2 linked regions of the Pontibacter akesuensis genome follow. The protein of the gene in region 1 interacts with the protein of each later gene in a pairwise test. Links are inferred from orthologs where the notes say so. Each region holds a gene or a part of one and is shown on either strand. Other genes may lie near its edges. The genes, in order: dnaB and dnaA.

What was found.
Region 2: the proteins of dnaB (region 1) and dnaA interact in binary tests that used the Escherichia coli proteins (3 or more experiments, as listed by UniProt). The link is inferred for Pontibacter akesuensis from one-to-one orthologs.

The regions. Positions count from the first base shown.
Region 1 is NZ_CP014766.1:3,334,891-3,338,041, reverse strand. Bases 78-2,902 are described here. They hold dnaB (replicative DNA helicase), read right to left. Parts: upstream 2,367-2,902; coding sequence 789-2,366; downstream 78-788. Other genes in these bases: A0W33_RS14170 (UDP-N-acetylmuramate--L-alanine ligase), read left to right, coding at 2,523-2,902; A0W33_RS14180 (GNAT family N-acetyltransferase), read right to left, coding at 78-488. Also shown: more of A0W33_RS14180, read right to left, coding at 1-77; more of A0W33_RS14170, read left to right, coding at 2,903-3,151. UniProt on the Escherichia coli protein: The main replicative DNA helicase, it participates in initiation and elongation during chromosome replication. Travels ahead of the DNA replisome, separating dsDNA into templates for DNA synthesis.
Region 2 is NZ_CP014766.1:2,830,958-2,834,110, reverse strand. Bases 233-3,059 are described here. They hold dnaA (chromosomal replication initiator protein DnaA), read right to left. Parts: upstream 2,445-3,059; coding sequence 1,020-2,444; downstream 233-1,019. Other genes in these bases: A0W33_RS12100 (bifunctional metallophosphatase/5'-nucleotidase), read right to left, coding at 2,550-3,059; A0W33_RS12110 (hypothetical protein), read left to right, coding at 421-930; A0W33_RS12115 (OsmC family peroxiredoxin), read left to right, coding at 233-357. Outside these bases: more of A0W33_RS12115, read left to right, coding at 1-232; more of A0W33_RS12100, read right to left, coding at 3,060-3,153. UniProt on the Escherichia coli protein: Plays an essential in the initiation and regulation of chromosomal replication. Binds in an ATP-dependent fashion to the origin of replication (oriC) to initiate formation of the DNA replication initiation complex once per cell cycle.

The sequences.
Region 1 (3,151 bases):
GATGTAGTGTTTGATTCTCTAATCCACCTAATTTTCACAGCTGATATTTTCTCCGTCCCCAGCCGCTCCTCCGGACATACCTTAAAATTATTTTTCAGGTAGAAGTCTAAGGGAGAGTTATACTTCTCTCCGTTGCTTTTCACGTCCCTATCATGATCTATGACCCAGCCGCTCAGTTGGCTCTCCTTTTCCTGAACAAGGCGCAGCAGACGTTTTCCGTACCCTCTCCCCTTCAACTTACCATCTACTAACAAGGCAAACCAGGTTTCTTCCGCCCGTTCAAAAAGAAAAAACCAACCGCATACTTCTCCGGCCTCGCTAAGAAGCAAATAATGCCGCTTCTGCATCAAGCCTTTAAGATACTCTTCGAACGCAGCAAGAGCCGCATACTGCAACTGCACCGGGTATTCCTGGTTCCACAGCTGTAGCACCTGCCTTTTCTGGCCAGCTGTTAATTCTTTTATTTCAACTATATCCACCCGTTTCATACTTTGATTTGGATAGGCCATTCGCTGCCGAAAGACCTGCGAGCGTTCGCAAAACCTCGCAGCGTCTGATGCCTCGTGGCTGGCAAGACGCTCGCAGGACCTTCGGACACTGCGAGGTCATCGGGGACTCCTACTTTTTCAGACCTCCCTAAAATCAGAAAAGCCACTGGCTCGTGGCGCAGCGGCTAATCCTCCTTTGGCTTATTGTGTATGCCTTTATACTTTGTGAAGTCTTTTATACTTCTAACTGAAATATTTAGAAGTCTATTGTGTTAAATCTAACGTCTAAAATCTTACTTATTAAAACGGTGGTTCCTCATCGAAGTTGGATGTCGGGAAGCCGCCGCCTCCGTTACCCCCGTCGTTCATGCGGCTACCCAAGCGAATAGACCCTGGTGCATCGGCATCAAACGTACTGTTAGGCAAGGCGTTAAAGCCGCTCATACCATCTCCCCCGAAATCATTGTCGAGGTTCGTAAATTTAGTATACTTACCGATAAATTTCAACTGCACGTTTTCCAGCGATCCGTTACGGTGCTTGGCGATGATCACCTCGCCTACACCGGCCGTCGGATTGCCCATCTCGTCTTCGGTAATACCGTAGTATTCCGGGCGGTACAGGAAAAGCACCATGTCAGCATCCTGCTCGATGGAGCCGGATTCACGAAGGTCAGACAGCTGCGGGCGCTTATCACCGCCACGCGTTTCCACGGCACGGCTTAGCTGCGAGAGCGCGATTACCGGCACGTTCAATTCTTTGGCCAGCATCTTCATGGCACGTGAGATGGAGGCAATCTCCTGCTCCCGGTTACCGTTCGACTTTCCATCGGCATTGCCGCTCATCAGCTGCAGGTAGTCGATGATGATCATCTGGATATCGTACTGGGCCTTCAACCGGCGGCACTTGGTGCGAAGTTCACGAATAGACAACCCAGGGGTGTCATCAATAAAGATAGGCGCCTCGGTCAGCTTCGCGATTTTATGGTTCAGCTGTGCCCACTCATACTCCTCCAGGCTTCCCTTCTTGATCTTCTCCGAGTCCAGCTCAGCTTCTGAAGAAATAAGACGATTCACCAGCTGCAGCGAGGACATCTCCAGAGAGAAAATTGCCACACCTTTGTTGAAATCAACAGCGGCATTGCGCATGCACGACAGTACGAAGGCTGTTTTACCCATCGCCGGACGTGCGGCAAGTATAACCAAGTCAGATTTCTGCCAGCCCGATGTTACACGGTCCAGCGCCATCAAACCGCTTGGCACACCTGTTAAACCGTCGGCCTGCTTGCGCTTCTCCTCCAGTTCCTTGATGGCCTGGTGCATCAAAGAGCGCATGTCATCGAAGTTCTTGCGGATGTTGGATTCCGATACTTCGTACAGCTTCGCCTCAGTTTTATCCAGCAACTCGAATACGTCAGTAGTATCCTCAAAGGCGCTGGAAAGCACTTCTGAGGAGATGGAGATCAGGTCGCGCTTGATGGAGTTCTCCGTGATGATACGGGCGTGGTACTCGATGTTGGCAGCGGAGTTTACACGGGTGGTCAGTTGGGTGACGTAGTAGGCACCGCCTGCAATCTCCAGCTCGCCCTGCTCGCGCAGTTCGTGCGTCACCGTCAGTATATCAATCGGCTCCGACTTATCAAACAGCGCCAGTATAGCCCTGAAAATGCGCTGGTGTGCCTCCTTGTAAAAGCTTTGCGGGCGCAAAATATCAATTACCGTGGTCAGGGCATCCTTTTCCAGCATCAGAGCGCCTAGCACGGCCTCCTCCAAGTCCAGTGCCTGCGGTGGCTTCTTACCCAATTCCGAAAGAACGGGGGCTTTCTTCTGCCATCCGTTCCGGTTGCCCGCAGGCCGCACATTCATTTTCATCTCCTCCATAGTCACAAATTTAGCAGCTCTGGGAGAGATTCAATCTTTATAACCCTGTTAATAATCCACAAGATATCCACAAAGTATCCACATATTGCCGTATAGCCATTTTAATTTGGGAAGGAATTCTAAATTTGTAGGTTCGCTACATCATTAGCATCGCACATGGAGAAGAAGGATTTAAAGCACATACACCTGATTGCCGTTGGCGGCAGCATCATGCACAACCTGGCCCTGGCCCTGCACGACAAAGGCCTGAAAGTAACGGGCTCTGACGACGAGATTTTTGAGCCGGCCAAAAGCAGACTCGCCGCCGAGGGTATACTTCCCTCAGAAGAAGGTTGGTTTCCGGAGAAACTGGATGCCTCCGTGGATGCCGTTATACTGGGCATGCACGCCCGCCCCGACAACCCCGAACTGAAGCGGGCGCAGGAGCTCAACATTCCTGTCTATTCTTTCCCGGAGTTTATTTACGAGCAGAGCAAGGACAAGCAGCGCATCGTAATCGGGGGCAGCCACGGCAAGACCTCTATCACCTCGCTCATCATGCACGTGCTGCAGCAACTGGGCCGCAAATTTGATTATGCCGTGGGTGCGCAGCTGGAAGGCTTCAACCGCATGGTGAAATTAACAGATGATGCACCCCTGATTATCATAGAAGGAGACGAGTACCTCTCCGACCCGATCAAGCGCATACCCAAGTTCCACCTCTACCACCACCACATTGCTGTAATCAGCGGCATCAGCTGGGACCACATCAACGTGTTTCCTGACCAGGACATTTACCGCGAGCA
Region 2 (3,153 bases), 500 kb from region 1 along the record:
GGCGCATTGCAGGCCAAGTATACTTTTGCCTCGCGCTTCGGCGACAGCAACAGCGGCACCACACCTGAGGAACTGATTGGAGCTGCACACGCCGGCTGCTACTCCATGTTCCTGAGCGCCCTGATGGGAAAACAGGACATCACACCAGACTATATTGAAACCAAAGCCGTGGTAACGCTGGGCGAGCAGGACAGCGCCCCCACCATCCTGAAGATAGAACTCACCACCGAGGCCAAGGTAGAGGGACTAGACAATGAACAGTTCCAACAGCTGGCGCAGGAGGCGAAAGCAGGCTGCCCGGTGTCGAAGGCACTAAGTTCGGTGCCGGAGATCACGGTACAGGCATCACTTGTGTAATATTTCATTATATTGCATGTGAGGCCGCTTGCCGGCACTAATGTATCACCAAATATTTAAAGAATGGCAGTATCTGGTAGTAGTGCCCGATCGAGTATGATTGTGCAGCTAAGCCCAACGCGTAATGCAAAACTTTCATTTACAGTGCAGCTTATACTTACGCTGTTCTGGATAAGCTGGGCGGCAATGCTTCTCTTCTCTGAAGAGCGCACCGGTGGCGAGAACTACCTGTACTATGCCTTTTTTGGGCTGGCCATTGCCTTCTTGTTTTACGTGGTGCTGCAGAACACCTCGGTTTTCGGGGTGCAGTCTTACATCGAGATAACGGAACAGTACATTGTCCAGAAATTCGGTGTGTTCCGCACGAAGCATTTGGTGCAGATTCCGGATATAGCAGCGGTGCACATTACGCCCCTGGCCCTGCGCCTCACCCTGAAGGACGGTGCGCAAGTATACCTCGACCTGAAGCAGGTGCGCAAAAAACGCGACCTCGACCGGATCAAGAATAAGATTCGCGATATGGCCGAAGAGCACCAGTTTGAGCTTTCTGACACGGTAGGCAACAGAATTTAAATTAAGGATAAGCATAAAATAGAACGGCGTCCACACTTGCAAGTATGGACGCCGTTCTATTTTATGCTGTCTCTCTTGAGTAGCTGCTCTTAGCCACTCTTGGATTTGAATTTCTTCTGTAGTTCCTGAATGCTGGCCTTGAACTTCTTGTCTGTGTCGATCAGGTCAGAAACCGTTTGCACCGAGTGAATTACCGTGCTGTGGTCACGGCCGCCGAAGTGATAACCGATGGACTTGAGCGAGTGGCTGGTGAATTCCTTAGCGAAGTACATGGCCACTTGGCGCGCCGTCACAATTTCTTTCTTGCGGGTTTTGGCTTTCAGCGAGTCCAGGCTTACCTGGAAGTACTCGGCCACCGTTTTCTGGATGAAGTCGAGGTTCACCTCGGTCTCCACATCCTCTATAATATGCTTTAGGGCCTGCTTGGCAAGCTCCAGGTCAATTTCTTTTCTGTTGAGCGATGACTGCGCGATCAGGGAGATCAAAACACCCTCCAGCTCACGCACGTTCGTGTCTACGCTGTAAGCCAGGTACTCCACCACGTTGTCCGGGATGTCAATGCCGTCGCCCTGCATCTTTTTCTGGATGATGGCCATGCGCGTTTCAAAATCCGGGCTCTGCAGGTCGGCTGTAAGGCCCCACTTAAAGCGGGACAGCAGGCGCTCCTCCAGGCCTTTCAGGTCGCGTGGAGGGCAGTCAGATGTCATCACAATCTGCTTGCCGGACTGGTGCAGGTGGTTGAAGATGTGGAAGAACATTTCCTGCGTCTTCTCCTTGCCGCTCAGAAACTGCACGTCGTCAATGATCAGGATATCAACCAGCAAGTAAAAGTTGGCAAAATCCTGCACGTTGTTTGTCTTCAGGGACTCGATGAACTGGTTCACGAACTTCTCCGACGACACGTAAAGCACAAACTTCTCCGGGTTTATGTTTTTGATGTTGTTGCCGATGGCCTGCACCAGGTGCGTTTTGCCAAGCCCCACACCGCCGTAAATCATGAGCGGGTTAAAAGAAGTAGTACCCGGTTTGTTGGCCACGGCATAACCCGCCGAGCGCGCCAGACGGTTACAGTCTCCCTCTATGTAATTCTCAAAAGTATAGGATGGGTTAAGCTGCGAGTTCAGGAAATTGCGGTCGATGGTCTTCGACTCGAACGGGCTCTTAATGAAGTTTTGCTCCGGCCTGTATGAGTTAACCACCGCCTGCGGGATCTTCTTGGTGGGAATATTCACCGTCTGCGGCTTGTTCGACTCGTTGCCCCTATCCACAATGATGGAGTACTCCAGACGGCCTTCGCTGCCCAGCTCCTGGTAGATGACCTTCTTTAGAAGCTGCACATAGTGCTCCTCCAGCCACTCATAAAAGAATTGGCTGGGCACTTGTATGGTTAACACGCTATCTCGCAGCGATATAGGCTTTATCGGCTCAAACCAAGTCTTGTAACTCTGTTCGCCAATATTATCCTTGATCACCTGGAGGCAGTTATTCCATACAGTTGAACAGTCTTTGATCATCCAATTTTCCAAAACACATCAGATTTGTTTGGTGTAACAAACGGCTCTTTCACCGGCAGGGGGTTACAAATTTGCTCAATAATCCGTAAACAAAAAATTATTTTTTCACGAAGTTGTTACAGGTTTCTCAATAGCTAACACAGCGGTTCTGAGGCCTGTTTTTTCTTTTGTTTTTTTGTTGAAGCTGTAGTCGAGGCGGCCCAGGAAGATGCCGGACCAACCCACTTGGTTTACAAGCGTTTCGTGGCCATAGGCATGTCTGAAAACTTCAGGCTGCTCCAGGAAGGTATGTGTATGGCCGCCGAGAATCAGATCAATGCCTTCTACCTGCTGCGCCAGCGTCACGTCGTCTATTTTGCCGTCCTCATATTTGTAACCCAAGTGTGAAAGGCAAATCACCAGGTTACACTGCTGCTGACCGCGCAGTTCCTGTACCACCTCGCGGGCCGTGGCTACCGGATCAAGGTACACCGTGTCGCCGTAGTTATTCTTGCCCACCAGCCCCGCCAGTTCTATGCCCAGGCCAAACACGCCGATCCGGATACCCTGTTTCTCGAATACTTTGTAGGGCGCAAACTGATTTTGAAGGATGGTTTTGCTGAAATCGTAGTTGGCGCTCACGAACGGGAAGGAGGCGTGTGGCAACTGCCGCTGCAGCCCCTCCAGGCCCAGGTCAAAATCGTGGTTGCCGAGAGTGGCCGCATCATAC